One region of the Gardnerella nova genome, then DNA from elsewhere that is predicted to be linked to it. Evidence: riboswitches for the same ligand, from Rfam matches in the RefSeq annotation. Region 1 holds a riboswitch; each other region holds the start of a gene.

What was found. A riboswitch is a leader RNA that binds a small molecule or an ion and turns the genes downstream of it on or off. The one in region 1 is predicted to bind thiamine pyrophosphate.
Region 2: linked by a shared signal. The riboswitch ahead of thiM (hydroxyethylthiazole kinase) and the one ahead of HXT56_RS02685 (hydantoinase/carbamoylase family amidase) in region 1 are both predicted to bind thiamine pyrophosphate.
Region 3: linked by a shared signal. The riboswitch ahead of thiO (glycine oxidase ThiO) and the one ahead of HXT56_RS02685 (hydantoinase/carbamoylase family amidase) in region 1 are both predicted to bind thiamine pyrophosphate.
Region 4: linked by a shared signal. The riboswitch ahead of thiC (phosphomethylpyrimidine synthase ThiC) and the one ahead of HXT56_RS02685 (hydantoinase/carbamoylase family amidase) in region 1 are both predicted to bind thiamine pyrophosphate.

What each region holds. Positions count from the first base shown of each region.
Region 1 covers NZ_CP058369.1:632,432-640,564, reverse strand. Annotated here, with positions in the region: gene allB (allantoinase AllB) at 1-474, opposite strand, end outside; gene allW (allantoin permease) at 539-2,044, opposite strand; gene HXT56_RS02685 (hydantoinase/carbamoylase family amidase) at 2,328-3,569, opposite strand; TPP riboswitch at 3,768-3,857, opposite strand; tRNA gene HXT56_RS02680 (tRNA-Val) at 4,013-4,085, opposite strand; tRNA gene HXT56_RS02675 (tRNA-Val) at 4,126-4,197, opposite strand; tRNA gene HXT56_RS02670 (tRNA-Cys) at 4,227-4,297, opposite strand; tRNA gene HXT56_RS02665 (tRNA-Gly) at 4,326-4,398, opposite strand; gene HXT56_RS02660 (DUF3800 domain-containing protein) at 4,858-5,616, opposite strand; gene HXT56_RS02655 (DNA-binding protein) at 5,651-6,424, opposite strand; gene HXT56_RS02650 (hypothetical protein) at 6,589-7,224, opposite strand; gene HXT56_RS02645 (type I restriction-modification system subunit M) at 7,631-8,133, shown strand, end outside.
Region 2 covers NZ_CP058369.1:1,088,813-1,096,945, reverse strand. Annotated here, with positions in the region: gene HXT56_RS04450 (hypothetical protein) at 605-793, opposite strand; gene thiM (hydroxyethylthiazole kinase) at 824-2,392, opposite strand; TPP riboswitch at 2,382-2,491, opposite strand; gene HXT56_RS04440 (hypothetical protein) at 2,802-2,981, opposite strand; gene HXT56_RS04435 (hypothetical protein) at 3,125-3,922, shown strand; gene HXT56_RS04430 (PD-(D/E)XK nuclease family protein) at 4,031-8,133, shown strand, end outside.
Region 3 covers NZ_CP058369.1:1,292,448-1,300,580, reverse strand. Annotated here, with positions in the region: gene HXT56_RS05090 (peptidase) at 1-2,466, shown strand, start outside; TPP riboswitch at 2,844-2,948, shown strand; gene thiO (glycine oxidase ThiO) at 2,940-4,010, shown strand; gene thiS (sulfur carrier protein ThiS) at 4,077-4,283, shown strand; gene HXT56_RS05075 (thiazole synthase) at 4,322-5,146, shown strand; gene HXT56_RS05070 (HesA/MoeB/ThiF family protein) at 5,143-5,883, shown strand; gene dnaK (molecular chaperone DnaK) at 6,130-8,025, shown strand; gene grpE (nucleotide exchange factor GrpE) at 8,025-8,133, shown strand, end outside.
Region 4 covers NZ_CP058369.1:770,783-778,915, reverse strand. Annotated here, with positions in the region: gene thiC (phosphomethylpyrimidine synthase ThiC) at 1-1,738, opposite strand, end outside; TPP riboswitch at 1,736-1,838, opposite strand; gene HXT56_RS03240 (methionine ABC transporter permease) at 1,898-2,578, opposite strand; gene HXT56_RS03235 (methionine ABC transporter ATP-binding protein) at 2,580-3,374, opposite strand; gene HXT56_RS03230 (MetQ/NlpA family ABC transporter substrate-binding protein) at 3,564-4,403, opposite strand; gene HXT56_RS03225 (NAD+ synthase) at 4,713-6,410, shown strand; gene pflB (formate C-acetyltransferase) at 6,617-8,133, shown strand, end outside.

The DNA.
Region 1 (8,133 bases):
CTTGTCGCCAGTAGTGCCGAGGAACGCTTTGTAATTAACGACACCCTGCTTATCTTGCTCGCATATTCCGCCATTGAGGTTTTGTGGTTCCAAGCCACCAGTTTGACCAACATCAACCTTGAGCTTTCCATCGGCTTCTTCAAGCACTGCTTCAAATGACTTTCCATCGGTAGTTGCAGGAATCTGATTGCAAGGCATCTGCAACATAGTAGTGATGCCGCCCTTTGCGCCTGCGGAAGTGGCAGTTACGAAACCTTCCCAATCGTCACGCACTCCGCCGCCAGGAGCGTTAATATGAACGTGAGAGTCAACTTTTCCAGGAACAACTATTAAGCCGGTTGCGTCAATAGTTTTATCGGCTGTAAAGTTGCTTCCAAAAGCAGCAAACTTGCCGTCTTTAATTGCTATATCGGCTTTGGTGGCTTCATTATCGAATACCACTAAACCGTTAGTAATAACTACATCGTAGTTCATATTATTTCCTTTCTTTCGCCGTGGTTGGCTGAAAAATTTTATTAGTTTTGTGATTTGTCAATTTTTAGTTCTTTGATTTTTCTGATTTTGGTAATTTTGGCAGCGTTGGCAGTTTTGACAACAATATTTGCATTACGAAACCTGCTACACATCCCACAATCCAAGAGATTTGTGTAAGAGGAGCAACAGCAGGAATAAGCTGTCCGGAAAGTGCAAATATGAGGCCAAAAATTGTGGCGATATAAGATTTCCAATTCGTGCCCGCGTAAGCAGATGTTACGCAAGTTGAATCTTTCGTATCGTAATACAATTGGTCAAGATCTATTTTGCAATGTTTCACAATGTAATAATCTGCAAGTAACACGCCTGCAATAGGTCCTAAAAGCATGCCGATAAGATTTAAGAAACCCGTAATATTTGCCATGAATTTCCAAGGCATCAAAACAGTACTTATTACCGCTGCCACAATTACGCCGCGCTTATAATTCACAAATCGCGGAAGTAAAGCAGTTAGCTGGTATGCTGCAGGAACAATATTTCCAGTAGCATTCGTGCATACGGTGGTGAGCAGTAGCAGGATTGTAGCAACGGCAATAGCGGCAAGATTATCCCACTTATTAATAATTACTAGCACGTCTGTAATCGTTTGCTTATAAATTATTGAGCCGCCGACCAGAATCACTACGCTGGTAAAAGCAAATAGTGCGTAACTAAGCAGGAAACTAGCAATTTGGCCTTTAACTTGCGCAATAGTAGATTTCGCATTCTGCGTGAAATCAGCTATGGAAACAGCTGGAGCAGCCCATACTCCCAGTACGGAATTGACCACCATCATCATAAATAGTCCAAGACCGTAATGTGTTGGAGATTGAACTGCCGGATGGTACTGCATAATTGCCATAAGTCCGCCAGCTCCACTTATAGCCCACGCGCTCATGCAACCAAAAACGACGTAAATAAGCGGGCTTAGTACGACAGTAAGCTTATTAAGCGCACCTCCGCCTCCCAAGCCGATAGCAAGATTCAGCAACCAGAATAGGAGAAAAGCGACAATAATAGGCATATTCTTGCCAACTAAAGGTATGTTGCTGCCAAAAGTTAGGAATCCTGGCCAAATTTTACCGACGAGAATTTCTAAAGCCTTCGCACCAATATACGTTTGTATGCCATACCAGCAGATTGCGGCTACAACTCCCCTAAGAAATCCCGGTAATTGAGCACCGGACTTACCGTACGTTGCGCGCAAGTGCATGGAAAACGGTATGCCATACTTAGAGCCCACTACACCGTTTGCGGCCATCACGATTGCCGTAAGAACAGCTCCGAGCATAATGCCGAGCATTATTAGCATTGGCGAGTAACCCATGAGCAAAAACGCGCCCACTGCCGCATAATTTGGAATGTTATGAACTGATTGCATCCATAATGTGCAGAAATTCAGCGCGCTCATATTGCGTTTTTTCTGCGGTTTCGGCAGCAAATCCTCGTTAGTGTAGCCGCGCTCGCGATAACATTCCAATTGCTGAATGCTTACTGGCTCGTCTTGTAGCAGCGTTGTACTACTTTGCATGTGCACCTCCTTACTGTCTAGTAATGTCTTTAACTTTTGTACGTTTCGTATTTCTGTACGTTTTGTACGTTTCGTACGTTTCGTATTTCCGTACGTTTCGTACGTTTCTTGAAAGAAAGAATCGCAACTTTGCTCAAAAATAAAAAAAGATACGAAAGGATATCGTACCCGTGGTGGTGCGCCCCTTCGTATCAGCCTCTTATTAGTGAATAAGTGTTGTACTCTTCATTCGATATTTACTTTTCTTCACTACGATTCTGGTAGTAAAGTTCGCCTCTTATTTCTAATTTTCGTATGCCATACTGTGCAAGGCGTCGCGTAAGAGCTTTACGCCGTGAACAGCATCCTGAGGATCTGTGTATTCTTCAGGAGCGTGGCTAATACCGTCTTTAGAAGGGACGAAAATCATTCCGGACTTTACAAAAGGCGCAAAAATTTGCGTATCTTGACCAGCTCCAGAGTGCATTATTCTATATTCGTAACCGTTCTTTTCTGCTTGGTTGGTGAGTAGCTGAATAATATCGTTGTGCAAAGGTGTAGGATCGTCAGACATCCATTTATCAATTGTTGCCGTAATGCCATAAGACTCAGCAGTCTGGTGAATATCTTCATCAAGCTCTTGAAGGAATTGATCAAGAAAAGCTTTGTCAGTGTGACGGCAGTTCATTGAAAATGTGACTTCGCCTGGAACGATGTTTACCTGATTTGGAATCACGTTGATGCGGCCAAAGGTGAGTACGAGAGGGTCTCCCGCTTCTTTTGCTTTGTCAAGATTTTTGGCAACGATGTGAGACATGCAATCTACGGCATCGTGCCTGTAACGCATCATAGTTGTTCCAGCATGGTTTTGCACACCCTTAAGGTGAATATCCCAACGATGCTGACCTGCAATGCTAGTGATAATGCCGAGATCCTCATGATTGCTGTAAAGCGTTGGTCCTTGCTCAATATGAAGTTCGATCCACGCTTCAAGATTTGCAAATTGAGGCTCGGTAGTTTGATAGTTGAATCCAGCTTCGCGCATCGCGGTTTCAAAAGGAACGCCGTTGCTGTCACAAATATGCTCTACATCCTCTTTTTTAGCGAGTCCGAAAAAGTTTTTGGATCCCCAAAAAACGTAAGGGAAACGTGAACCTTCTTCTTCTGCTAAGCAAATAATGCGAAGACTTTTCTTTGGCTTTCCGTATCGAGTAAGCAAATTTTTCACTGCTAGGTAAGCTGCAACGATGCCGAGTTGGCCGTCAAAACGACCGCCTCTTGAAACAGTATCGATATGTGATCCACACGCTATTACGCTTTCAGGCTTTTCGCTTCCTTTAACAGTGGCAATTAAGTTACCTACTGAATCAAATTCCACGGTCATGCCAAGTTTTTCAAAACGTTGACTGAGAGCAAAAAGCGCCTGTTTCCAAGATTTAGTGTAAAGCGGGCGTGTAACTCCTGGCTCCCCTGGCTTTTCTGTGAATCCTGCGAGCCAACTTATAGCAGATTCGATATTTTCAGCACTAATGCTGCTATCTATCATTGCGCAGTTTTCCTCCTTAAGTGGTGCAGTATTTTTACCCAAAACTTTTACCCAAAGTGATATTGAGTAATATATTTCGTTTTGTATTTGTGTTTGTATTTTGTTTTGTTTTTGTTTTGTTTTTTTAGTAGATACTTGTGTAATTGCCGCCACTTTGCCGCAACTTACGATATCACGAAAATTCGTGATAGAAAGAAATCACTTACTGTAATTGCTCCCTACGCATGTCTTAACAAAACAGGTTCAAAGGGTGTTTCTCAACTGTTGCCAGTACCCCTGCAATTTTCACTTGTACGTGGATGAGTATAGCACGATATTAAACGAACGCAAAATGAACATCTTTATGTGTGTTTTTGTGAAAGAATGTGGTTATAGGCCAAAGAATGGGTGATTGCTATTTAAAAACAAAAAAACGCAGTGCTACTAACACTGCGTGCCTATTGTGGGTGATATAGGAATCGAACCTATGACCCCTTCCGTGTGAAGGAAGTGCGCTAGCCGCTGCGCCAATCACCCAAAATCTTTTTAATTATGCGTGAAAGGCAATCCTTTCGAGTGGGCGATACAAGGTTCGAACTTGTGACCCCTTCCGTGTCAGGGAAGTGCGCTACCACTGCGCCAACCGCCCGGTTGTGTATTAAGCTTACCGCTTAATCGAGGTGGGTACGAGAGTCGAACTCATCTATACGGCTTTGCAGGCCGCTGCCTAACCGCTTGGCTAACCCACCGTAAGGTCGAATAACTCATCGGACCTAGAGCGGACAACGGGACTCGAACCCGCGGTCTCAACCTTGGCAAGGTTGCGCTTTACCAACTAAGCTATGTCCGCAATGCTTTCTTGCTAACTATGTCAGCGCCGAAGCACGAGTAACTACTATACCCGAAATATTCTCAAATGCAAGCCCTCGCCTATTTTGGCGTGTCGTTTGGTGCTGTTTGCGCGCTGGATGGCGGTTTGTTTCTGACATGTTTTGCTTATTACCATTACTTTCTCAGTTGGTTGACTGAGTTAGTAACAATGTTTTGCTTACTACTGTTACTTTTTCAGTTGGTTAGCTGAGTTTTTAGCGGTGTTGAAGAACTTGGCTTATGCCCACGAATATTCACCAGCTTAGCTTTACGGACTCTTTCTGATTACCCTACATTATGTATTAATTTTTTTAAATTAAATAATTTAGTAAATAAGATTATATATGATACAATGATGGAACAAATGGATTGGGAGTACTCGGTCGGCGAAAGCTCTAGGCATCATGCCTAGAGCTTTTTGCTTTTTATTCTCGCTTAATCAATAAGGTTCCTTTTCTGGATAAACTTTTACTCCATAACCTTTAATTTCTCCATCTCTAGACCTCCTGATTTTATTTATCAATATGTCATACGCTCTATTAGATTGCGTAGGATGCAAATAACGTATGCCAATAGGTCTAGCAACTAGATCAGCTAACTGAAGACCTTGCAAATTAGCAGATTTACTTATGCAATTAAAATCAAACATTCCTTTAATGCCGCAAATATTAGAAGAATCTATAAAGCTATTAAAAGCCTTTTCAAGATTAGAATCCTCTTTCTTACCACGACTTTCAAAAATGATAGGAATTGTTTTACCAACTTGATTACGTTCCTGCAATTCATAAAAAATGCGCTCAATGCCAAAATTCATGCCAATAACATAAGGATTTTTAGGAGCATCATAATGAGAATATTTATTCTTATCGATCACTGTTGAAACAATCGTAAAATTAGATGATTCAATTATTTGATTTAATCTATTGAAGAATTCATTTCTTACAGTATCTTCCATAAGAATATTAAAAACTCCAATTCTTTTTCGAATCTCACGCTCATGCAGTATAGGAATATTTGAACCGAAAAAATCAAACTTTAATTTAAGAATCTCTGGCACAACATGTTCCACATAATGCTTCTTTTCAAAGATACAAAAAGACAAAACAAACACAGGATACTGTTTGTCTATGCTAACAAGACTTTGGTCACCACTTTCGTCGACAAAAACAATATAATCGCCAAAAGCATTTTTCTTCATGTCCTACTTCCCAACTTTTTTGTCATATAACATTTTATTTTGAGAGATTGTATTTTGTAAGCAGTTCCGAGAGCTTGTTTAATCCTGCTTGGCGCTCGCGAACGTCAAGAGACTCAGCCAAATCTGTAGCGCACACTGCTATTGGCATAAAGGATTTTGCCGATGATTCTTGTGTGCCTTCAGTAATGTGTGAAGACGAATTTTGGCGAATAAAATCGAAAACTTTAGAATCTTCAATAACGCGAAGTTTAACGTTAATTATTGAACTTTCTACGCCATCTTCTTTATTTTTAAGATGAAATTTATTTATTAAATCCCCTAGATTGTTACTGCTTACATATCCTTCTATTTTGTCAGTTTGCGTAAGTTGGAATTGTGAGTGCATATTTCCGGTTGCTGCAGAAAGTATTAAGTGATTCGAAAGTTCTGCTAAACGTGATTTTCTGCACCAATATTCCATTGTTTTCGCGCGATTTCTGGAACGATTAACCAGATCTTGTGGAGTAATTGAGCGCAAATATGTTTCTATACGATATTTCTGCTGCCGATTGATCCACGAAACGTCACAACCGCTAAGCATAAATAATGCAGCAAAAGCTAATGACGGAGCGTATGCCCTACCGCTTTTAGAGTTTTGTTGTTTATAACGATTTACGGAATCAAGTGAAATTAAGATCTTCCTACTTCCAAATGCGTATGTTGTTAGTAAACGATTAGAGCATAATGCGCTAACTCTTTGAGTGCTAACTGCTAGCTTTGCTGCAGCTTCCTCACGCGTAAGAAGAGTATCATTCACAAAAATAGACATAAAGCAAGTGTATCAAAATTGTTGTGTTAAGGAAACAGTTTTGATACGTACAGCTGCGATGTTTTCAAGATAAATTATTGGCCTATACGCTGGCAATGCTTGAAAGACTTAATTTGGACATATTCAAATACAGTGAAACGTCTATATAAAAACAACTTTAAATGTTATATAGCGTGTTCTGTGAGAATTTCAAGTGCGTCTAAGCCATTTAGCTTATGCTCAGCATCTAGAGTGTCCCAGTATATTGAATCTTTAGTAAGTTTTGATTTTAGAAATCTTAATCTTTTATAATCATTTTTACTGTGCAATCGTTTAGCTTCAAAATCTGGATCATCTATTAAAGATGCTATTAGCGCTGCATCATACAAATGCTTTTCCCTGTCCCCCATATTATCTGCATTATAAGCAGCGCTCTTCAATATTAGTGCTCCAAGCAAATCTGGAATTCTTAGCATTGCTTCATTATTTTCATGCCTATCAATAAGTTTTACAAGCATACTTCGTTCTATTGCTTGAGCTCCGCCTGGCATGGATAAAAGTGGAATATTAAAGATATTTAAAAAGCCGAATAACTTTTTTGGAGTATGATCAGCTATTAACACATCAACAACATCATTATTGTGATTCCTTAATCTAGTTGCGTATCCAGTTAAGCCAGTTTGTAATGCAAATCCTAGATTGTTTAGAGTATTATAAACTTTACGAACGTTATCCTTATTAGAAATTACATCAATCAATAAATCAGCATCCAAAGTAGGACGTGCTGTAATTCCATTCATTATTGCATGTAACTGAACCATAAGTCCGCCAGTTAAAAGCCATAGTGAACTATTACACGATTTAGATAGTGTATATATCGTGCTCCACGGATGTGCACTGCTAGAAACTTCAACTGTAGGTGTAGGTACACTTATGTCAACCATTAGATTTCCCCCCAAACTCTCCAATGTTAATGTTCTTAAATTTTAGCAAAAGGTATGATTCTCTATTCTTTATTTTGCGAGTTGTATTCAGTAAGCAGTTCCGAGAGCTTGTTTAATCCTGCTTGTCGCTCGCGAACGTCAAGAGACTCAGTCAAATCTGCAGCGCACACTGCGATTGGCATAAATAATGCATCAAATAATTAAGCGCAACAAGTGTAGCTTATATTTCAAATTACCTATATTATTTTATGTTGCATAAGTTTTAACATAAGGAGTCACGCTAATGGACACTCGCAAAGAAGAAGAACGTGCGGAATTACATCGCACGATTTGGAAGATTGCCGACGATTTGCGAGGTTCCGTTGATGGATGGGATTTCAAAACTTATGTTCTTTGCACAATGTTTTATCGTTATATTTCTGAAGATTTATGCAATTTTATTAATGAAGATGAACATAGAGCCGCAGAAGAGGGGAACGGCGATCCTAACTTTGATTACGCAAAACTTAGCGACGAAGAAGCAGAAATCCTTAGAGAAGAGATGATTAACGCAAAAGGCTTCTTTATGCTTCCTAGCGAACTGTTTTGCAATGTAACAAAAAATGCTCCACGTAATGCTAATTTGAATATTACACTAAACCATGTTTTTAAAAGTATTGAACAATCATCTCAAGGTTCTAAATCAAATGGAGATTTTGTTGGACTATTTTCAGATTACGACGTAAACAATATTAAGCTTGGCAATACTCTTGAAGAAAGAAACAAACGTTTTGTGCAATTGTTACA
Region 2 (8,133 bases), 460 kb from region 1:
GCTTGAAATCCCAATGATTTCAAGCTCGGTCAAAGCGCTGCGCGAGCGTTGGCTGTTTTTGTAACATTCTCCGGAGTTTTTCCCGCAAATGTTCCATAATTACGCAAATTCAGCAACAAATGCCGGAGAAAAAACTCCCGCAAATGTTCCATAAATTGACCAAAACGCTCGCGCGGATTGCGACGCGCTCGCTACGAAACTCGCGTTGGAAGTCCCCCGGACTTCCAACTTAAGCGAGTTTCCGCTCCGAGTTGCCTTCGCGCGCTACGCTCAAAGTGCGAAAGCAGGTCGTCGCGCTGTGCGAACGTCACCGTTTTTTTCGTTACTCGTGCAGTTTGCATGCAGCGTGAGTGTCTCTTAATCCTGTTTTTCGGACCCGCGTGCAGTCGGAGTACTGCGCGAGTGTCTCTTAATCCTGTTCTTCGGACCCGCGTGCAGTCGTAGTACTGCGCGAGTGTCTCATTTTGCTTGTTTTGGGACACTGGTGCAGTCGGAGTGCTGCGTTAGGGTCTCTTAATCACGTTCTTCGGACACGCGCGCAGATCGCGTGCTGCGTTAGGGTCTCTTAATCACGTTCTTCGGACCCGCGTGCAGTTGGCAGCACTCACAAAACACAGCCAAATTCCCAATGAACAACCACACTAATCTGCCCTGCCTTCGTCAATCGAGACGAAGGCAGACCTCGCTTGCGTTGAAAGCACACCGTGCTTTCAACTTGAGCAAGCTCACGCTCCGAGTTGCCTTCGCGCGCTAAATCGCAGCGCTCAAGCAGGTCGTCGCGCAACTGTTCCACAAAAGCGCTCGCACTACAAGCAATCGCGCTTTACTCAGCAATCGCGCGCTTAAGCTCGCGCGCAACTTTAGCCGCATCCTCAGCGCACATAAGCGCCGACACAGTGCACACGCCGTCAATCTCAAGACCTCGAATAGGGAACACTGTGTTCTCGTGAATTCCGCCAATTGCCAACGTTTTCACGCCCATCGTGTGCGCAACTTTCGCAACCTCATTCACGCCCTCAACTCCCAGTGGCGGCACATCGTGCGCTTTCGTATGCGTTTCAAAAGCAGCGCCAATACCAATCACATCCGGCAGAGGTACGTCACTTTCCTTGCACTCGCGGTACGCTTTCTCCATCAAATCCGGGCGCGCGCACGAAAGCCCCACCATCCACTCAGCCGGCATCGCCTTTCGCGCCTCAACAAACGGCGTATCCTTCTGCCCAATATGCAAGTTAAAACCAAGCCGAGCCGCGCAATCAACATGATCGTCAATAAACACGGGCACATCGCCGTGTCCGGAATCAATAAGCGCGTGACGCAACTTCTTAGCCTTAGCCGCAATCTCAGCGTCGTCGGAATACTTGTCGCGCAACTGCACAACCGTAACGCCGCCCTCAATCGACTCCACGGCCACTTCTTCTTCCGGACGATTTCCCATGCGCGGATCCGTAACCAAGTACAGCGTCCAATCCACAGGTTCCACAGTAAACTCAATATTAGTAAGCTCAAGCATGTCGTCTACGCTCAGCGTTGAAAGCGCGTCCATCCACAGCGTGCGGAATGTGCCGGGAGCCGTGGTTTGGCGGGCGGCCCAAGTTCCAGCGGCGGCGGCGTGCACGTGCGCAGCAACAGTTGCGGCGAGCGGGCGCTCCGGGTTTGCTCCAACGTACGCTGCAACCAACGCTCCCAAAGCGCAACCGGTTCCAACGACTTTAGTCATAGCTGCGTGGCCGCCTGTTACGCGAGCCAAGCAGCCGTGACCGTAAATCGCATCCTTTTCGCCGGAAACTGCCACTACTGAGCCGTACTTTTTAGCCAATTCGCGCGCGGCCTGAAGCGCGTCGTTCACGCTATCGTGTGAATCAACGCCCTTGCCGTTGCTTTCCTTGCCGGCGAGCGCCATGATTTCGGAAGCGTTCGCGCGAATTACGGTAGGGTGGTGCTTAACGATTTCGTGGATAAAGCGCGTGCGTGGGGCGAGCGCCGGCACGCCAATGCCAACCGGGTCAAGCACCCATGGGGTATCGGCTTTTTCGCAGCCTTCAACGGCGGCGCGCATGTATTCGGAAGTTTCCGGCTGGTGGAATGTGCCGACGTTGATGAGCACGCCGGTGGCGATTTGGGTGAGTTCGCGCGCTTCTTCCGGGTCGGTGACCATAATCGGTGAGGCTCCTGCGGCGAGCAGCGCGTTGGCGGTGATGTCTTGCACGATTACGTTCGTGATGCAGTGGGTGAGTGGCTGCGTTGCGCGCACGCGTTCGACGCATTGGCGCACGTCGGCAAGGAACATGCGGCGGCGGGCGCGCGCGGAGAAGCAGGTGTCGACTTTGGTTGCGTTGGTTGCGTTTGCTTCGTTGCAGTTATTGGTTTCTGGGGCGTTATCTTTTGTCATAATGTTTCCCTTCGCTAGCACTATCTAGATCAGGTTCTGCGGATGTAATCTCAGCGCCGTCCGCGATTTTGCGGCGATTGCGCACTCCGAACCATCCTTCGACTATATCTTTTGTTCGTGACTTACTTTCTTCTGCGCTGCGATTTAGCGTGCGTTAGTTTCTTTACAACGCTGTATAGGGACTGTCGCTTTTTGGGGAGATTTCGTTAGTTTCTTTACAACGTTGTATAGTGACTGTCACTTTTTAGGGAGATTTCGTTAGTTTCTTTACAACGTTGTAAAGGGACTGTCGTTTTTTGGCGAGATTCCGTTATTTTCTGTACAGCGCTGTAAAGGGACTGTCGCTTTTATGGAACATTTGCCGGAGAATTCCCGGCGTTTGCGCGACGACCTGCCTGAGCGCTGCGATTTAGCGCGCGAAGGCAACTCGGAGCGGAAACTCGCTTAAGTTGGAAGTCCGGGGGACTTCCAACGCGAGTTTCGTAGCGAGCGCGTCGCAATCCGCGCGAGCGTTTTGGTCAATTTTTGGAACATTTGCGGGAGTTTTTTCTCCGGCAAATGTTGCTGGATTTGCGTAATTATGGAACATTTGCGGGAGATTTCCCGGCGTTTGAACGTATCTACAAAAAGTGCGCCGCATTTTTGCAATTTCTTCTACAGATTTTCCCTTTCCGATGTGTAAGTATGAGTATGGTAAAAAATAAGTGATTAAAGTTACGAAAGCGAGATAACATGACGAACGATTCCGCGCTAAAGCAACAAACCCCACTCACCAATCACGAATATGCCTCGCGCACTGCAATCCGCGCAATTGCAATAGTCGCGTCCGTTTATGGCATGGCGGCTTCCTGGGAAGGTTGGATGTCGCTTACATATTTCACTAACCTTTCCAATCTCGCGGTGTGCGTAGCTATGGTTGGCTCGTTTGCGTTGGATTCCGTCGCTTTTGCGCGCGCCCGCAGTTCCGCAACTTCCGCAGCCCAAGCCTCTGCGACTCAAGCCGACGCCTGGTTCGATACAAAATCCAACGCCTGGTACGTTTTCAAATTCATGGTGACTATTGCCATTGCCGTCACCTTTACGCTGTACCTTTGCTTCCTCGCTCCAACGAATAAGCTCGGCTTCGTTGGCGCGTACATGAATAACGGCTGCAGTAGCCTTTGCGTGCACGCAATCGCCCCACTTCTTGCGATTGCTGATTTTGTGCTGTTTGATTACCGCTTCCGCTCCACGCGCGCCCATTTGTATGTTGCAACTGTGCCGCCGCTGCTGTACGTGGCTTATGCCGTGATGTTAAGCGAGTGCGTTGGCGTCCGCTGGGGTGTGCATGCCATGCGCGCGCCTTACAATTTCCTTAATTATGGTGCTCCTGCTGGCTGGTTTGGTTTCGCGCCGCAGACTTTTAACGCCACGACGCTCGGTGTGGGCGTGCTGTATTTGCTTATTGTGTTTACGCTGATTTTTATTGGTGTCGGCCGCGTGTTTTTGGCGCTTAAGGATGCTCGCGCTCGCGCAATTTTGCAAAATTAGCACGTTACGAAATTAGCGTTTCCCACGTTACGAAATACGTTGCGAAATACGCTACGAAATTAGCGTCGACTTCCTTCCCACTATTGCCTCGTTGCTAGAATTGGGCGTATGTGTGAAAATACTGCGCTTCAAGCGTTATTTGATGGCACTTTGCGCAATGCTCAAGGTCAGGAAACGCGCGCTATGCTGGTGTATGGCGCTCCTAATACTGGCAAAACGAGTTTTGCTGTGCGCGCGGCTGTTGCGGGTTGTCGCCGCTGGCCTCAGCGCGTGACGGCGATGGTTGTGCAGAATCGTACGCTTGCTGCGAGTATTGACGCTAGTATTATTCGCGAACTTGGTGTGAGCCGACAGTCGCGTCCGGTTGGCACGTTGGCTTCGTTAGCGTTTCGTATTATTTCCGCGTACTGCAAGTCGCAGCATAAGCCTGCTCCGAAGCTGCTCAACGGTGCTGAGCAGGATGCGCTGCTTCGTAAAGTGGTGCGTTCGCATGTGCAGCATGTTGAGCGTGGGGATAATGGAGATTGTGCAGTTTGTGCGCTGTTGCAAGAGTATTTTGGCACGCCTTCGTGGGTTGGTACTTTGACGTGTGGTGGCGAAGATGGTGCGAACGTTTCCGCAACTTCCGTAACTTCTGCAGCTTCTGCAGCTTCCGCAACTTCCGTATCTTCGACTTACGCAACGGTCAATTCGCAGCTTGAGATCAGTAATGCTTTTATGCACCAGTTGCGCGATATGATTGCGCGACTTGATGAGCTTGGGGTTGGCGACGCGGCTAGTGAGCAAGCGGTTTTTGCGGCATTGGATTCCGTGGAGTCGACTGTATCTGCGTCAAATATATCTTCGTCGACTGTATCTTCGTCGACTGTATCTTCGTCAACTATATCTTCGTCGACTATGCCGCAAGTGCGCGTGTTGCTTGATCGTCGTCGTACGCAGTGGCGGCTTGCTTTTGCGCTTCGTGCGCAATATCGTGAGGCGTTGGCTTCTGCTTATGCTGGTTCGTTTCGTCTCGACACTTCGCAGCTGTTGGTTGAGGGTGTGAAGGCTGCTCAATATTTGCAACAGTCTGCGGAGATGCCGGTTCTTTTGGTGGTTGATGATTTTCAGGATATTACGCTTGCTGGCTTGAGTTTTGTGGAAACCTTGGTTTCGCTTGGCACTCGCGTGGTGCTGTTGGCAAATCCGGATGAATCGGTGCAGGCTTTTAGGGGAGCGTATCCGGATTATAGTGTTACTGTAGCTGTGGAAGGGCCGTTGCGTGCGGCTGAATATACGTTGAGTCAGCTGGATAAGTCAGGCCAGCTGAACCCAACAAATCAGCTGAACCCAACAAACCAGCTAAACCCAACAAGCCAGCTAAACCCAACAAGCCAGCTAAACCCAACGCAACAATCTTCTCCTCAGCCGTCTTCGCAACTTTCAGCTCCGACGATGCGCGATATTCTTTCGGCGCGCGTTTCACTTTCGCTTACGTCGCAGCATAGTACGGATGTTGCGCTTCCTAATCGCCCTTGGAAAACGCCAATTTTTGCCGGCACGCTTCCGGTTGTGTCGCTGAAACAGCTCAATAATTCGGCACAATCTTCTAACACTCTTGACGATGATGGTACTGTTTGCACTGCGTTATATCGTTCGCAGCGCGAGGAATTGGATGCCGTGCTTTGGCATATCAAGCGTGAGCATATGGTGAATCGTCGTCGGTGGAGTGATATGGCGTTGATTGCGCACGACAATGCTACAGTGCGTCTTTTTGGTGAGCAGTTGAGGCAGGATGGCGTTCCTGTGCGCTACTCGTTGGTAACTCGCCCTTTGAAAGACGAGCCTTTTGTGCAGGGCTTGTTTGCGTTGATGGAGCTTGCGTATGCTGTTCAGCGTGGGATGAGTGGGATTGTTTCGCGTTTAAGTGTTGGTAATAATGCGGGCGATTTGCTACGTCCAGAAAGTTCCGCAACTTCCGCAACTTCCGCAACTTCCGCAACTTCCGCAACTTCCGCAAATTTGTCTAGTTTGGCTTTGTGGGTGCGTTCTCGCGTGAATCTGATTATGGAAAGTCCGTTGGCTAGTGTGCATTGCGCGGATATGGGATTGCTTAATAACACTGGCGCTGAGATTCCTGCGAAGTTGGGTACGGTTGAGGCTTTGTTGCGTTCGTTGGCTTCTTTGGCGGCTGTGATCGAGTCTGATGCGCTCGCCCAAAGTTCCCCTTTGCTTAGCCTTATGCAGTTGTGGGATGATGTGCGAGCAAAGTTGCTTGTTGCTGCGCGCGAGCGGTCGGCGGCTTCGCAAGTGCTTGTTGACAATCGTCTTGTTGAAGATAGCAATATTAGTAACGCTGGCGATAATAGCGGGGATTTGCATACTCTTTCTTTGGACGCTTGCTACATGTTGTGCTTTGTGCAAGCCATACGATATGCGGATGGCGACGGAGCGTCCGATGGCGAACATTCAACGTTGCTGCAGGTAACAGTGCTGTCGTTGCTTAAGACTATGGCTCCTCACAATCCTCATGTGCAAGCGTTTGCGAAGGTGTGGGATTGGGTGCAGCAGTTGGCGTCTGCTATGCGCAAGAACAGTGATTTGTTACGTGCGAAGTATGCGCTTGGTGAAGCATGGAAGATTTGCAATGTTGACAAACGTTGGCAGCGTACCGCATTGCAGCATAACAGAGAGGGGTATTGTGCCAACGATCGTTTAGATGCTGCGATGCGTCTTTTTGATTACGTTTCTGCGTATGATTCTGCGGATTCTTCGGATTTTGTTGCTTCAGATTTTGCGGATTACGTTTCTTCGGATTCCGTTGCTTCGGATTCTGAGTATTCTGCAGATTCTTCCCCTTCGCACGCCCGCAGTTCTAGCGATATTGCAGATTTTATAGCGCAAGTTCGCGGTATGGAAATTGAGGCGGATTCGTTGGCTCATGTGGCTCCTCACCCGGATGCCGTCACGCTTACCACTCCTGCCGGTGCTGTTGGTAAGCATTGGCCGCTGGTGTGGATGCCGACTGTGCAGCAGCGCGTGTGGCCAAATCTGGCTCCGCGTAGCACGATGTTTGGTGCGGAAAGTTTAGCTAACGTAATACTCGCTTCGCGTCAACGCAGCATTAACGCCACTGATCTTGCTGCCAACGACAAAGCTTCTGTGTTTGCTGGCGAGCAGCGCAGTTTCTTATTGGCTGTTACGCGCGCGACGGAATGTTTGCATTTAAGTGCGCAGTACAGTGACAGTGCAGTTCCTAGCGATTTTTTGTACTATTACTTGCCTGAACGCTATTACAATAATGAAGATTCGCGCACGCCTTTTACGGAATTTACGCTTCCTTTTGCTGGTCTTGATATGGATGTGCGTGGGTTGGTTTGTGCTGCTCGTTCAAAGATTGCGCGCGCTGAGGTCGCTCGCGCTCGTGTTGAAACTGTTGGTTGTGAGGGCGTTCGTTCTTGCGCTGACGTACCTTCGTGTGAAGCTGTTGTGGATGCGGCTCAGGCGTTGCAACTGTTAAGCGATAACGGTGTGGAATGTGCGAACCCAAAGCAATGGGATTTTATGAACGATATTACGGAAGATGCAGAAAAGTTTACGAACTGTACGGAAAAATCTGAAAAAGTTACGGAAGAATCGGAAAAAGTTGCGGAAAAAGTTACGAAAAATACGAAAGTTACGAAAAATATAGAAACTGAAGAAAGTGCGTCACGTTCTGTGGTAAGTCTGTCACCTTCTGCAGTCGATAGTTTGTGGGCTTGCCCAGTGTGCGGACTATTAAGTCGTCAACTCGCAGGCCCGCAAAAAGGAAGTGTGGCAACGTATGTCGGCACGCTTATTCACGAAACAGCACGGTGGGCTAGCGAAAATCAGCATTACGATCTGCCGGAAACTAAAGTAGAAGAAACTTGCGCTGAAGCATCCGTAACGTCGGAATCTTCCTATTCTCCATACGTTTCTAAAGTGCGTCGTATTAACGCCATCGCCCAAAATATGGCCGACTATTACGCCAGCATTGCTCCGGAACTTGCGGATATTCGAGACACTCGAGAACGCTACAGTGCGCTCGCGCGACAAACGAATATTATGCGCGCGCTCACCACAATCGCACAATATTTAGTCACAGCCTACGATCAGTCAACGTACCAATTAGACGCGCAAAAATCGGATTCTGGCATGTTGCAAACGCTCAGTGCCAGCAAAAAAACGATTAGCAACAGTATCGGCACGTT
Region 3 (8,133 bases), 660 kb from region 1:
GAAGACGACTTGCATAAGCTTTCTAGCGATCCGACGGATATTACTAAGACTGTTGCAGACAACTTTGCCGGCAATAAGCTTCCTGCGTACTTCAACGCTAAAGATAAGGCGAATGCTGGGGATAAGGATGCTGCTCAAGCATTCAAGGATTACAACGAAGCTTACGAAAAAGCAAAAGCTATTAAGAATAAGCTTGCTGATGATCCTCACGCCAATATTGATACGAGGGAGATTGAGGCTGCAAAGAAAGCTCTTGACAAAGCTCGCGAAGTAATCGAAAAGTACAATACCGACGCTACTAAGCTTAAGGCTTCAGTAGATGACGATAAAGCTACGCAAGATGATCCTGCGTACGCAAACGTTTCGGACGAAAATGCTTCTGACGAAGCAAAGCAAGCAAAGAAAGCCTACGACGACGCGCTTGAAGAAGCTAAGAAAGTACTCGGAAATAAGTTAGATAAAGACGTTGACGAAAACGGAAAGGTAATACCTAACGATAAGAAGAATACGGATAAGAAAGTCGACGACAAGGACTTCCTTGACGGCGTACAAAAGCATGCTGATGGTCGCGCTTTGCAAAGCGATGTTGACAAAGCTTTGGAGGATCTCGATAAAGCTCGCAAGGATTTGCAAAAGTACGCAACTAAGACGGATGCTTTGAAGAAGTCGATTGACACTGATTCGGACACTAAGAAAGGTCCTTCTTACAAGAACTCTTCTGACAAAGGTTACACGAATGATAAAACTAAGGTAACTGATAATTCTAAGACGCCTGCAAAGAAGGCGTACGACGATGCGTTAGAAGAAGCAAAGAAAGTTGCGAACGATCCTAAGGCTACGCAAAAGCAAGTCGACGAAGTTAAGAAAAAGTTGGATGAAGCTCGCAAGAAGATACAAGACGAGTACAAAACCGACATCACTAAGCTCGACGACTCCACAAAGATAGACAGCACGAAGGATCCTGCATACAAAAACGCTGCTGACCCTAATGCTTCTGAAGATGCTCAAAAAGCAAAGCATGAGTACGACAAGGCGTTAGCAAAAGCTCGTGAGCTCATCGCAAAGCACAACGGCAAAGATGTGCCTCTCAGTGAAAAACCAACGCAAGCACAAATCGACGACGCTCTGAAGAGGTTGCAGAAAGCGCGCGAAGATTTGCAAAAGTACGCTACAAGAACGAAGGAATTGCGTGACGAAGCCGGGAAAGACGGCGACTTCACCAAGACAACTGAATTCCAGAACGCAGTTGATCGTGCGGGAGACAATGAAAACCCGGATGTAGCGGCGTACAAGAAGGCGTTGGATGAAGCTAATCGCTTGTTGAACGACCCGAATGCTACGCAGAAGCAAGTCGACGAAGCGTTGCGCAAGTTGAAGCATGCCAAGGATCTTATTGCTGATAAGTATAAGACCGTCTTGGATGATTTGCAGCGAGCATACGACAAGGATGAGCCGTTTAGCAAGACGCTTGAGTACACGAATGCGTTGAACGCAGGAGACAATAACGGGAACAACCCGGATGTGGCGGCGTACAAGAAGGCGTTGGATGAAGCTAAGCGCGTGCTGAACGACCCGAATGCAACCCAAAAGCAAGTTGACGACGCGTTAAGCAAGCTGAGGGAAACAAGAGACCTAATTGCAAAGAAGTACAAGACCAATAAGGAAGAGCTGCAGAAGGAATATGACAAGGATGGATCCTTCACAGCTTCGCCAGAATTCAATGGTGCGTTAGTATCTATTGGTTTAGACGGCGAAGAAAATCCGGACTTGGCGGCGTACAAGAGTGCATTGACTGAAGCTAAGCGCGTGCTGAACGATCCGAAGGCTACCCAAAAGCAGGTTGATGATGCGTTGCGAAAGCTTAAGGAAGCAAGGCAGCGAATTATTGACAACTACAACAGTGGTGACGATTTTGACTTCGACGGCCTTGGTGATTTGGGTGACTTTGGCGACGATAGTGACGCGAACGAAAATGGCTACGGCAATTATAACGGTGGCGGCAATTATAGTGGCGGCAGCTATAGCGGCGTCTATAATAACGGTTCTGCTAATGGGTTCGGAACAAGCACCGTTGGAAGAGTAGAAACCGTTGACAAATCTGCTCTGAAGGTTGAAGTAGATAATTCCGTGAGCACTATCGGCAACGGCGAAAATGCATACACGCATTCGTATGTCACTGTTGCTAATACGCCGGAAGCCAAGAACTACCAGAACGCGCTCGACCACGCTAAGCAGGTGCTTTCTGACCCTAACGCCACACAAGCTCAGGTTGACGAAGCACTTAACGCTTTGCGAAACGCAAAGGATGCTCTGTCAAAGCGGCTTGCTGGCAACGAAGGAAAGTCTAACGGTGGCAAGATTGCGGATACCGGTGCAAACATCTCGGCATTCGCAGGTCTTGCTGCGACCCTTGCTGGATTAGGTATTGCAGGTTTCGTAGTGCGACGTCGCAAGAATCGCAAATAAGCGTTAGTTACTTTATGTAATTAACATTGCAGCCAACGTGCTGGTGTGAACTTTCTCCCATGAGTTCACGCCGGCACGTTTTTTATTAGTGTAATTAGTGTGGTAGGTAATTAAACGTAATTAATACGAAATTAAACAAATAAAGCCCTATTTTTTATGATAATTAGCGCCTGTTCTTCATAAAAGTGTTAAAATTTTGCATTAGTTGCGATGTGAAAAGTCAGCAATGTCGTTTCCATTTTGCAGCTGCGTGATATAAATTTACAAAATTAAATTCGCGAAAATTGCTGGCTATTTTCAAAGCAAGTATGCATACGTGCGTGAAAGTGCTGTAAAAGGCCGCAATATTTTGCTGTAAGTGCATAGTTTGAAACACAAACTATGCTCCCGGGAGCTTGTTCTATACAGGCTGAGAGGGCGGAAGCCGACCGGAAACCTGATGCGGGTAATGCCGCCGTAGGGAAGGAGTATATATGCGAAATATTCGTATTATTGGTGCAGGTATTATCGGTTTAGCAACAGCGTGGAGACTTACGGAAGCTGGCGTAAAAGTCAGTATTATTGATCCGGATCCAGTTTCGGGTGCTTCTCACCATGCTGCCGGCATGTTGGCGCCTACCGCAGAAATGCAATATCAGCAAGAAGCGTTGTATCCACTTATGTTCGAGTCTGCAACCATGTATAAGGAATTGGTTGATTCGGTTGCAAAGTACACCGATAAGCCAACCGGCTACTTAGAGTGCGGCTCTTACGTAATTGGCGGCGACGCTGCAGATAACGAGCACGTAAACGAGTTGCTAAACTTGCAGCATCGTTACGGCCGTAGAGCTGAGCATATTTCTGTTAGTAAGCTTCGTGAAATTGAGCCTGCTCTTTCGCCAACTATTGCTGGCGCTGTAAGCGTGCCGGACGACCATCAAATCAATCCTCGTCTTTTCACTGCAGCTATGATTGATGCACTTGAAAAGCGCGGTGTTGTTATTGAGCGTCGCGCTTCGACTCCAGATGATTTAGGACCGGACACAGTTTTGGCATCCGGCTTGGGTGCTAAGGATATGCTTCCGCAGCTTAAGCTTCGCGCTGTGTGGGGCGATATGATTCGCATGACTATTCCAGAGCCTCTGCGCCCAATTTTGAGCTCTGTGGTTCGTGGTTTTGTGCATGACCGTCCAGTTTATTTGGTCCCTCGCGCTAAGGAAACAGGCGAGCTTGTGCTCGGCGCTACTTCTCGCGAAGACGACCGCGATATTCCAAAGGTTGGCGGCGTGCTCGACTTGCTTCGCGATGCTGCAAGCGTGCTTCCTGGCATTCAGGAATGCTCGATTACTGAGGTTACCGCTGGCGGCCGCCCTGGAACTCCAGACGATTTGCCGTTCATTGGTATTGATCCTAAGACGCATACTACGATTTCCACTGGCTACTTCCGTCACGGTATTTTGCTCACCGCTTTGGGTTCTTCTTTGACTACAAAGCTTGTGCTTGAGCAAGAGTTGACTGAGAAGGAAAAGGGCTTCTTGGAAAGCTGCGATCCTGCTCGCTTCTAGTTACGCAAGTTTCTAGTAAACGTTTCTAGTAACGCAATTTTAATAGACGTTAATAAAGGTTGAATTATGCAAATCGTCGTCAATGGTGAAACTATTGAAGTTCAAGATGGGCTAACTGTTTCTGAGCTTATTGCTCAGCGTTACGGTTCTGACGCTGGTCCTGGCATAGCTGTTGCAATTGGCGACGATGTGCTTTCACGCAATCAGTGGGCGTCGACTGTGATCTGCGATGGTAATCAAATTGAGATTCTCAGCGCAGTTCAAGGCGGCTGACGTTTACAAAATATTAAATTTTAAATAAAAGGCTTAAAATGGCAGAAAATAATTCTGAAAATAATGCAGAAGAAAGTGTCGATACTTGGCAGCTTTGCGGCAAAACTTTACACTCAAGGCTTTTGCTTGGCACTGGCGGCATGACGAGCATTGACATTATGGAAAAGACGCTTGTAGCTTCGGGTGCGGAAGTGGCAACTGTTGCTTTGCGTCGTCACGCAAAGACTGGCGTAGATATTTACGGAATGCTTCAGCGCCATAATATTAACGTTTTGCCAAATACTGCAGGATGCAAGACAGCGCATGACGCTGTGCTCACGGCAAAAATGGCTCGTGAATCTCTTGGAACCGACTGGATCAAGCTCGAAGTTATTGCAGACGACGATACTTTGCTTCCAGATACTCGCGAAGTGTTGCTTGCTGCAGAAAAGCTGGTTGAGGAAGGCTTTGACGTACTGTGCTACACGAATGACGACCCGATTGTGGCTCGTCGTTTGGTTTCGCTTGGTGTGAAGGCTGTGATGCCTGGCGGCGCTCCAATTGGAACCGGCCTTGGTATTTTGAACCCTCGAAATATTGAGTTGATCGTGCGCGAATGCAAGGAAGCTGGCGTTCCTGTGATTTTGGATGCCGGCGTTGGCACAGCTTCCGACGTTGTTAAAGCTTTTGAAATCGGCTGCTCCGGCGTGCTTCTTGCAAGCGCTGTAACTCGCTGCCCGGACCCTGTAACTATGGGTCGCGCAATGGCTGCAGCTGTGATTGCCGGCAAGCTTGCTCACGACGCTGGACGTATTCCAATGCGAAATCACGCGCTTGCTTCTTCGCCTGTTGAAGGCCGCGCTTGGGCGGATTCTGTACTGTGAACAATACGTTTTGCAACGATTCGTATAGCGATGTGCAGGAGCTTGAGACGGAACGCACTTCTCGCCACTTGCTCCTGCCGGGCTTTACGGCGGAACATCAGAAATTACTGCGTGATGCGAAAATTTGCATGGTTGGGGCCGGAGGGCTTGGTTCTCCGTGCCTACTTTCGCTCGCTGCTGCCGGAGTTGGTGAAATCACGATTTGTGACGACGACGTTGTAGAAATTTCCAACTTGCAAAGGCAAACTTTATATACTGTCAATCAGTGCGGCAAATCTAAAGCGCAGTGCGCTAAACAACGTTTGCAAGCATTGTCTCCTGGGTTGAAAATCAACCTTATTTCAAGGTTTAATAAAAATAACGCAAGCCAACTTGTAAAAAATCACGACGTAATAATTGACGGTTGTGATAATTTTGATACTCGTTTTTTGATTGCGGATGCCGCGTGGAGTGCAGGAACGCCGGAAGTGTACGGTTCGGTGCTTTATTATGAAGGACAGATAAGCGTTTTTGTGCCGGGAAAAGGGCCTTGCTTGCGCGACTTGTATCCTTGCCCTCCTCCGAAAGAAACTGTGCCAAAATCGGCAGTATTGGGCGCGACGGCAGCTATTGTGGGTGCAATGATGGCGACTGAAGTAATTAAGCTTATAACTGGCATTGGTAATCCGCTTATTGGAGTTTTGGCGCGTTACAATGCACTTAATAATTCTTTGCGTCATTTTAAGTTCAGTGCGTGAATTTTTCCTTACCTCTTGCTTTTTTTACAAAACTTGAGTCTGGTTGTATAAAGTTTTTTGTAATTTTTGGGAATAAAAGTTGACTTTTATAAGTTGAGTGTAGTAGGCTCAAGTTTTGGAAAGCAAAAAAGCTGATGCTTTACCTAGTTTCCAATGCGGAAGCTAATAAAAGCTAGGCTTACGAACTACATAACTTGAAGGAAACGTGATTGCACAAAGCGTGCAATACTGAGTTAAGGAGAAATTATGGGACGCGCAGTAGGTATTGATTTGGGTACAACTAACTCTTGCATTGCTACTCTTGAAGGTGGCAGCCCAACTGTTATCGTAAACGCTGAAGGCGCACGTACCACGCCATCTGTGGTGGCATTCAGCAAGTCTGGCGAAATCTTGGTTGGTGAAGTTGCTAAGCGCCAGGCCGTAACAAACGTCGACCGCACGATTAGCTCTGTAAAGCGCCACATGGGCACTGATTGGACTGTTGAAATCGACGGAAAGAAGTGGACCCCACAGGAGATTTCCGCGCAGGTTTTGATGAAGTTGAAGCGCGATGCTGAAGCTTACTTGGGTGAGCCAGTAACCGACGCCGTTATTACCTGCCCAGCATACTTCAACGATGCTCAGCGTCAGGCAACTAAGGACGCAGGTAAGATTGCAGGCTTGAACGTACTTCGTATTATTAACGAACCAACTGCTGCAGCTTTGGCTTACGGTCTTGAAAAAGGCAAGGAAGACGAGCGCATTTTGGTATTCGACTTGGGTGGCGGTACTTTCGACGTGTCTTTGCTTGAGATTGGTAAGGACGACGACGGTTTCTCCACGATTCAGGTGCAGGCAACTAACGGCGACAATCACTTGGGTGGTGACGACTGGGATCAGAAGATTATCGACTGGCTTGTTGGCGAAGTTAAGAACAAGTATGGCGTTGATTTAAGCAAGGATAAGATTGCTTTGCAGCGCTTGAAGGAAGCTGCTGAGCAGGCGAAGAAGGAGCTTAGCTCTTCTACTTCTACCTCGATTTCTATGCAGTACTTGGCAATGACTCCTGATGGCACTCCAGTGCATTTGGACGAGACTTTGACTCGTGCTCACTTTGAGGAAATGACTTCCGACTTGCTCGGTCGCTGCCGTACGCCATTTAACAACGTTCTTTCTGACGCAGGCATCTCTGTAAGCCAGATTGATCACGTGGTACTTGTTGGTGGTTCTACTCGTATGCCAGCTGTGAAGGATTTGGTAAAGGAACTTACCGGTGGCAAGGAAGCTAACCAGTCCGTGAACCCGGATGAAGTTGTGGCTGTTGGTGCAGCTGTGCAGTCGGGCGTTATTAAGGGCGACCGCAAGGATGTTTTGCTTATCGACGTAACTCCACTTTCCTTGGGTATTGAAACCAAGGGCGGCATTATGACGAAGCTCATCGATCGCAATACTGCTATTCCAACGAAGCGCTCGGAAGTCTTCTCCACTGCTGAAGACAATCAGCCGTCCGTGTTGATTCAGGTTTACCAAGGCGAACGTGAGTTTGCTCGCGACAACAAGCCTCTTGGCACCTTTGAATTAACTGGTATTGCTCCAGCTCCTCGTGGCGTCCCACAGATTGAAGTCACCTTCGATATTGACGCTAACGGCATTGTGCACGTTTCCGCCAAGGATAAGGGTACTGGTAAGGAACAGTCCATGACTATTACCGGCGGTTCCGGCCTTCCAAAGGACGAAATCGATCGCATGGTGAAGGAAGCTGAAGCTCACGAAGCTGAAGACAAGAAGCGTAAGGAAGAAGCTGAAGTTCGCAACCAGGCTGAATCCTTCGCTTACCAAACTGAGAAGCTCGTAAACGACAATAAAGACAAGATTTCTGACGAAATCTCCAAGGAAGTTACCGACAAGGTGAACGCTTTGAAGGAAGCTTTGAAGGGTGACGACGTTGAGAAGATTAAGTCTGCTCAGAGCGAATTGATGACGGCTGCTCAGAAGATTGGTCAGCAGTTGTACGCCCAGAATGGTGCTGGCGCTCAAGGTGCTGGTGCTCAGGGTGCTGCGGCAGGTGCCGGCGCTCAGGGCGCTGAATCTGCAGCTAAGGATGATGACGTAGTTGACGCCGAAGTGGTGGACGACGACAAGGACGATAAGGACAACAAGTAATGTCCGAGTTTAACGCCAACGACTACTTGAGCGGCATGGATAATGCCGAATCTCTTAAAAACAGCAGCTTTGAAGACAACTCTTCGGCTGCCGGAGATTCGGCAGATT
Region 4 (8,133 bases), 140 kb from region 1:
GCACGCCAGCGTGAATAGTCATGTAGTCAACGCCCTGCTCGCACTGCTCAATAACCGTGTCTCGGAACAGCTCCCAGCTAAGCTTAGAAGCATCATCCTCAACCTTTTCCAAAGCCTGGTACATTGGTACGGTTCCAATTGGCACAGGGGAGTTACGTAAAATCCATTCGCGAGTCGTGTGAATATCGTTACCGGTGGAAAGATCCATCACGGTATCAGCACCCCACTTCGTGGCCCACGTAAGCTTTTCTACTTCTTCGTCGATAGACGACGTAACAGCAGAATTGCCCATGTTTGCGTTGAGCTTCGTTAAGAAGCGAGAACCAATAATCATAGGTTCAGCTTCCGGATGGTTAATATTGCAAGGAATTACAGCGCGTCCGGCTGCAACTTCTTCGCGAACCAGCTCCACGTCACAATTTTCGCGAGTAGCAACATATTGCATTTCTGGAGTTACGATTCCGTGGCGAGCGTACCACATTTGCGTAATCGGATGATCCGCACCCTTCATTGGCTTATGCGTGCGACCACGCCATTCCTTAGAAGCCTTACCGCGCTTAATAGCGCGCTTGCCATCGTCTTGGAGATTACGCCTGCGTCCTTCATACTCTACAACATCACCGCGGTCGCGAATCCAATCGAGACGAAGTGGAGCTAAACCTTCTTTAGGATCGCACTTTGGACCTTCCGTATTGTAGTCCTTAAAAGGCGGGTTAGGTCCCACGCCTGGAGTATCCGAAAGCTTAATTTCCGTGTACGGAACCTCCAAATCGTAGGAACCGTACTCGTATTCAAAATGAACAGGAGTTGTTTTGCGAATATGCGCCTTGTCTCGCTGAGTGCAACCGCGAGCCGCAATATCAACACGTTGTTGCTTAGCTAATTTTGCTGCATCTTTTGCTTCTTTAGCGTTAATAAACGTCGGCTTCTTTTCTTCAGATGGTTTTGAAGACTTTTCTTCTGTATTTTCCGCTACGATTACGCGTTTAGCGTAACCATGTTTTACTTCACCCCGTACAGCTTTCCAACGTTCAACAAATTCACGCATAGTGGATTCTGGTGTTTCTGAAGCATAAAGCGGCTCGGAAACGAAGAAGCCCGCAGCTTTAGTTCCTGCGATCATAGACACATCGTCAAGTTGCGTTTTGCCACCAACCAAAACCGGAAAATCACTCGCAGAGCAAATCGTATTAATTTTTGCTTCGTCAAGCGTAGTATGATTTGCTTCCAATTCGTAGGAGGCAGTAGTATTTTCGCATCCTTCTTCAGGATTGTGCATGGCAGTTACGCAAATATAATCAATGCAACCATCCGGAAGCTCATTAATAACTTTGACTAAACTTTCGGTTTCAACAGACAAGCCAATAATAGCGTCCTCTCCAAGCAAAGCACGTGCTTCTCGAGGTTCCATATCGCTTTGGGCAAGGTGAATGCCGTCAACTTTGATACTTTGATTTCTAGCTTGCCAAGCAACGTCAACTCGCTCGTCAATAACAAACGTTACGGAATCGCACTTATTGTTATCTTCAATAATTTGAGCGATATCGCGAGCAATAGTTGTAATTTCCTTAGCGTTTTCATTGTTGCAATGCAGGCGAACAAGTGTCGCTCCAGCGCGTAAAGCGTCGTCAACAATATCTGTAAGTGGTCGATTATTACAAGCTTGTGGGTCTGCAATAAAGCAGGCGTTTATATTGAATTGGTCACGCATCGAGGCATACGGATAATTCGAGGTCATATGAGAATCATTGCTCCCTACGTTGTATTAACTAACAGGTTCTAAGGGTCAGGTTTTCGCCTATCTCAGCCTTCTTACGAAAGCTCCCCTGCAAAAAATGAATCGTTGGCTAGTTTACACGATTATATGACCTTAACAAGTTACGGTATGTTGTGAAATTCAGCGCTCGTGGTGATTAATGTAGCTGGAAATAAAATCTCCCAAACTTTGCACGATTTGCACGAGAATAATGCAGAGTACCACGGCCACAGCCATTACATCGTACTGGTAACGCTGGTAGCCGTAACGAATAGCAATATCGCCAAGACCGCCTGCGCCTACGGTTCCAGCCATTGCGGAGAAACCAAAAAGCGTAATAAAGGTAAGAGCAGCTCCACGAATAAGCGAAGGTAACGCTTCCCACAACAATACTTTGCGCACAATCTGCAATTTACTAGCGCCAAAGCTTTGTGCGGCCTCAATTAAGCTTCCGTCAACTTCTGCCAACGACTGTTCGACAATACGAGCAACGAATGGGGCAGCGGTAACAACCAGCGGCACAATAGCACCCGGAACACCAAGGGAAGTGCCAACAATCAGGCGAGTGAACGGAATTAAAGCTACGAGCAAAATAATAAATGGTATCGAACGCACAATATTAACTATCCAACCAAGAACAGCATTCAACGGCGCATTTGGGCAAATACCTTTCTTGCCGGAAGTAATCAGCAACACGCCAATAGGAAGGCCAATAACGTATGCCAACACTGTTGCGATTGAAGTCATAACTAAAGTATCGAGCACGCCTTCAACCAGCAAATCACCGTATTCGCTCGTAAATTGTGTAACAGCTTCCAACATATTATTTCACCTCATTCGTAAGCGTATGAGCAGCAGCAGGCTTTTTACGATGATTTTCTTGCTTTTCGTCTGCAATAAGCGTGCGCAAAATATCACTTTGTGGATTCGCAAATAATTCTGTGGTATCGCCTAACTCCACAATATGACCGCCGTCAATCATCGCGACGCGATCGCAAATATTTCGAGCTACAGCAAGAGAGTGCGTAATAATAACTAGCGTTACGTTAAGCTCACGGTTAATTCGGCGCAATAAGTCGAGGATTTGCGCAGTAGTAGTGGAGTCAAGTGCGCTAGTTGCTTCATCACACAGCATAATTGACGGATTGTTGGCTAATGCTCGAGCGATAGCAACACGCTGCTGCTGACCGCCGGAAAGTTGGATTGGGTAGCGGTTGGCGAGATCCTTCAAACCAACTAAATCAAGCAAATAGTGTGCGCGCTTTTCACGTTCCGCCTTGTCAACATGGTTAAGCTCAAGTGGAAATGTGACGTTTTGCAATACTGTACGCTGCTGGAAAAGACTAAAGTTTTGGAAAATCATGCCAATATTGGCACGCACCTGAGCAAGTTCACGATCTTTTACTCCGGTAATATCTTTGCCATCAATCACAATGCTGCCGGAAGTAGGTCGTTCAAGCAGATTCATGCAACGCACTAATGAAGATTTTCCCGCGCCTGAAGAGCCGAGAATACCAAATACTTCGCCCGGCTCAATGGTGAGATTAATGTCGTGTAATGCTTCATGTGCGTCGCTACCTTTGCCGTAGCTTTTATGAAGATGTTCAATCTGAATCATGCTGTTCCTTAACAGATATGCTTCCTCGACGATGTATATGTTACGTATACTACACGTCAACGCTGAATCAACGTTGAACTTAACGCTGAATCCAAACTGTGCAATACGACATAACTTAATGTGCGCCTATAAAATAATGCCGCAAGGTATACACGATGCGGCATTAATGGCTACAAGGTAAGTGTAGATTTAGAACACAGGCAGTACCGCACCCTTATACGTTTTCGTAATATAATCGCGAACTGCACTCGTCTTCAAAGCCTTAAGTAACGCCTTAATCTTGGCGAGTTTTTCCGAACCCTTTTTCACTACAATAATATTTTCGTAAGTTTTAGCGGCAATGCCACCAACCTTTTCTGAAGTAAGCGGATCTTTAATTGGGTTAAAACCAGCCTGAATAGCATAGTTGCCGTTCATAGCAGCAAGATCCACATCCTTAATGGCTGTAGGAACTGTAGCTGCCTCAAGCTCCTTAAACTTCAAATTCTTTGGATTACTCGTAATATCTTTCACGGTAGCGTTAACGTCTTTTGGATTCTTCAACTTGAGCAAACCCGCATCCTGAAGCAACAGAAGTGCGCGAGCTTCGTTCGTTGGATCATTTGGTACGGCAACGGTTGCACCATCAGCTAAAGCCTTAATCGTCTTAGTCTTTCCTGGGTACAATCCGAAAGGCTCAAAATGAATTCCGCCTATCGAAATAAGATGCGTTCCCTTTTCCTTGTTGAAGTTATCGAGATAAGGCAAGTGCTGGTAGTAGTTTGCGTCAACTTCACCTTCTTCAGTAGCGGTGTTTGGTTGCACGTAATCGGTAAATTCCTTAACTACCAGCTTGTAACCCTCTTTTTGCAAAATCGGTTTCACAACCTTATTGAGAATTTCCGCGTGTGGAGTAGGAGTTGCAGCGATAGTAATGGTGGTGTCGTTCTGCTTGGCTGCGTTTTTGTTAGCACTTCCGCATCCGCTCAAAGCAAAGGTTGTCAGTGCTGCCAGTGCAGTGAGTGAAGCAATAACTTTAATGTTGCGCATGGTTCCTACTCCTTTTTGTGAAATTCGTTGAAAGTTAATCCCCTTCGCGAGTAACGAATTATCAATATAGGCGAGAAAAATTAATAATTCTACACTTTGCTTATTAGTATTATTTATGACGTGTTAGTAATGCGCGGGTTGTCGGCAAAGTTCGCGAAAAAATAAGTAAAATAAGTAAAATAAGTGTTGTAACAAAGTAGTGCAGTGTGTTGTTGAGTTGCGTAGTTTCAGATATTGCGTTTGCTGTTTCGTTTGCTGTTACGTTTGCTGTTGCGTCCGCTATTACGCCCAGCTATTACACTATAAAATATGAGTTTTTTGCGATTGGCTTTAGCACAGGTAGATACCTGCGTGGGGAATATTGACAACAACGTTGCGAAAGTAGTGCAATATACGGCGCGAGCACAGCAGTCGGGCGCTCGCGTAGTCGTGTTTCCTGAAATGACTTTAACTGGTTACCCTATTGAAGATCTTGCGTTGCGCGGCACATTTCGTACCGCTGCTCAGCAGGCAGTAGATACTCTTGCGGCTCGACTTGTGAATGAAGGCTTGGGGGAGCTTTACGTAGTAGTTGGAACGGTAGGTTTTGACGAGTCATCTGGGAAGCCACGCAACCGACTACTTGTATTGCATGAAGGTAAGTCCGTTTTGCAATACGATAAACATTTTTTGCCAAACTATGGCGTTTTTGACGAGTTTCGTATTTTCTCTTCCGGAAACAAGTGCGAAATTTTGGAAGTTGACGGATTGCGTTTAGGTTTCGCAATCTGTGAAGATATTTGGCAAGACGGTGGTCCTGTAGCTAAACTCGCAAAACTTGGAATTAACGCGTTAATCACCATGAATGGCTCCCCATACGAGGAGGGTAAAACGCATGTGCGGCTTAATTTAGCCCAAAAGCGCGCGGCTGAAGTTAATGCGCCTGTTGTATACGTGAACCAAGTTGGCGGTCAGGATGATTTAGTATTCGACGGCGGAAGTTTTGTTGTAGATGCGGACGGAACTTTGCTTGAGCGCTCGCCAATGTTTGCTGAAGATTTGTCTTTTGTAGATTTTGATAGCTCGATTAAAAAGCAGAAAGTTTCGAGTATTGCGCCAAAACTTGATGCGGATGAGGAAGTGTATTGCGCGTGCGTTGTGGGACTTCGAGATTATATGCGCAAGAACGGTTTTAAGGGTGTGTGCTTAGGTCTTTCTGGCGGTATTGATTCAGCTCTTGTGGCAACCATGGCAGCGGACGCGTGTGGGGGAGCAAACGTGTATGGCATTTCTATGCCAAGCATGTACTCGTCGGACGGTTCTAAAGATGACGCGCGCGATTTAGCAGAGCGCATTGGTGCGCATTACGATGTGCAACCTATTGAACCACTTTTCAATGCTTTCCAATCGCAACTTTCCTTAGAAGGAGTTGCTGCGGAGAACTTGCAGGCTCGCGTACGTGGCGTAATCGTAATGGCTTACTCGAATTCGCGCGGAGTTTTGGCGCTCGCAACCGGCAATAAGTCAGAGCTTGCTTGCGGATATTCAACTATATACGGCGATGCAGTAGGAGGGTATGCTCCTATTAAGGATTTGCTTAAGACGCGCGTGTGGGCGCTTTCTCGTTGGAGGAATCGTGCTGCAGGCGATGGGGTTGGCGTCGGCATGTTGTCAATTGTCGGTTTTGAAGATTCTGCGAAAGTAGAAGCTCCGCAAGATGGTGTATTAATTCCGGTTAATTCTATTATTAAGCCGCCTAGTGCGGAGTTGCGTCCGGGGCAGAAGGATTCGGATTCTTTGCCTGAGTACGAGTTGCTCGATCGCGTTTTGCAGGCTCATATTGAGCTTGCGCATGGTAGAGCTGATTTGCTTGCTGACGGTTTTGATGCTCATACGGTTGATACTGTTATGCGTTTGGTTGATCGCGCTGAATGGAAGCGCAGGCAGTATCCGCTCGGTCCAAAAGTAAGTGCTATTGCGTTTGGTAGGGATCGCAGAATGCCGGTTACCACCGCTTTTCGTGAATAATTGCGTTAAGTAAAGTTGTGATACGAAGAAGCGTCAGTTTGTTATTTTGCAGACTGGCGCTTTATTTTAAGTAAGGAATGCTTCTAAAATGTGACGCAATTCACTCTTAATTTTGTGAAACACGACGTGTACTGTTGCGTTCATGTTTTACCATAGTTAAGTAAGGCAGCGTGAAGATGCGTTGCGATTATAAAAGGAGTTTAAAAATGACATCAGTTGATGCTTCCGTTCTCAGTGACGAGGATCTTCGCACCAAGGCTTGGGACGGTTTCACTGACGGCAATTGGAAAAAAGATATTGACGTTCGTGACTTCATCGTAAAGAACTACACTCCATACGAAGGTGACGAAAGCTTCTTAGCTAATGCTACTGAGAAGACGAAGCACATGTGGAAGTATCTTGACGATAACTACTTGGCTGTTGAACGTGAGCGCCGTGTGTATGACGTGGAAACGCATATTCCAGCAGGCATTGACGCTATGCCAGCAGGTTATATTGAAAGCCCAGAAGTAGATAATGTTATCGTTGGTTTGCAGACTGATGAGCCTTGCAAGCGCGCTATGATGCCAAACGGTGGTTGGCGCATGGTTGAGCAGGCTATTAAGGAAGCTGGTAAGGAAGTAGATCCTGAAGTTAAGAAGATTTTTACCGTTTACCGCAAGACGCATAACGATGGCGTATTTGGTGTTTATACCAAGAATATTAAGATTGCTCGCCATAATAAGATTCTGACCGGTTTGCCGGATGCTTACGGCCGTGGTCGTATTATTGGTGATTATCGTCGCGTGGCTCTTTATGGCGTTAACATGCTTATTGAGTTCAAGAAGCGCGATAAGGATTCGATTCCATACCGCAACGATTTCACCGAGACTGAGATTGAGCATTGGATTCGTTTCCGCGAAGAGCATGACGAGCAGATTAAGGCTTTGAAGCAGCTTATTAACTTGGGTAACGAGTACGGTTTGGACTTGACTCGTCCAGCTCAGACCGCTAAGGAAGCCGTACAGTGGACTTACATGGGTTATCTTGCATCCGTTAAGAGCCAGGACGGCGCTGCAATGAGCTTCGGTCGCGTTTCTGCATTCTTTGATTGCTACTTTGAGCGCGATTTGAAGGCCGGTTTAATTAACGAAACTGACGCTCAGGAAATTATTGATGCCCTTGTTATGAAGCTTCGTATTGTACGCTTCTTGCGCACGAAGGATTACGACGCAATCTTCTCGGGTGATCCTTACTGGGCAACCTGGTCCGATGCAGGCTTTAGCGAGGATGGTCGCACTTTCGTAACCAAGACTTCCTTCCGCTTGCTCAACACTTTGACTCTTGAACATCTTGGACCGGGTCCTGAACCAAATATCACCATTTTCTGGGATCCAAAGCTTCCAGAAGCCTACAAGCGTTTCTGCTCCCGTATTTCTATCGACACTTCTGCAATCCAGTACGAGTCCGATAAAGACATTCGTGAGCACTGGGGTGATGACGCTGCTATTGCTTGCTGCGTTTCCCCAATGCGCGTCGGTAAGCAAATGCAGTTCTTTGCTGCTCGTGTGAACTCCGCAAAGGCTTTGCTTTACGCTATTAACGGTGGTCGCGACGAGATGACCGGCATGCAGGTTATCGATAAGGGCGTTATTGAGCCGGTTCGTCCAGAAGCTGACGGTACTCTCGATTACGAGAAGGTTAAGGCTAACTACGAGAAGGCTTTGGAATGGCTTTCCGAAAC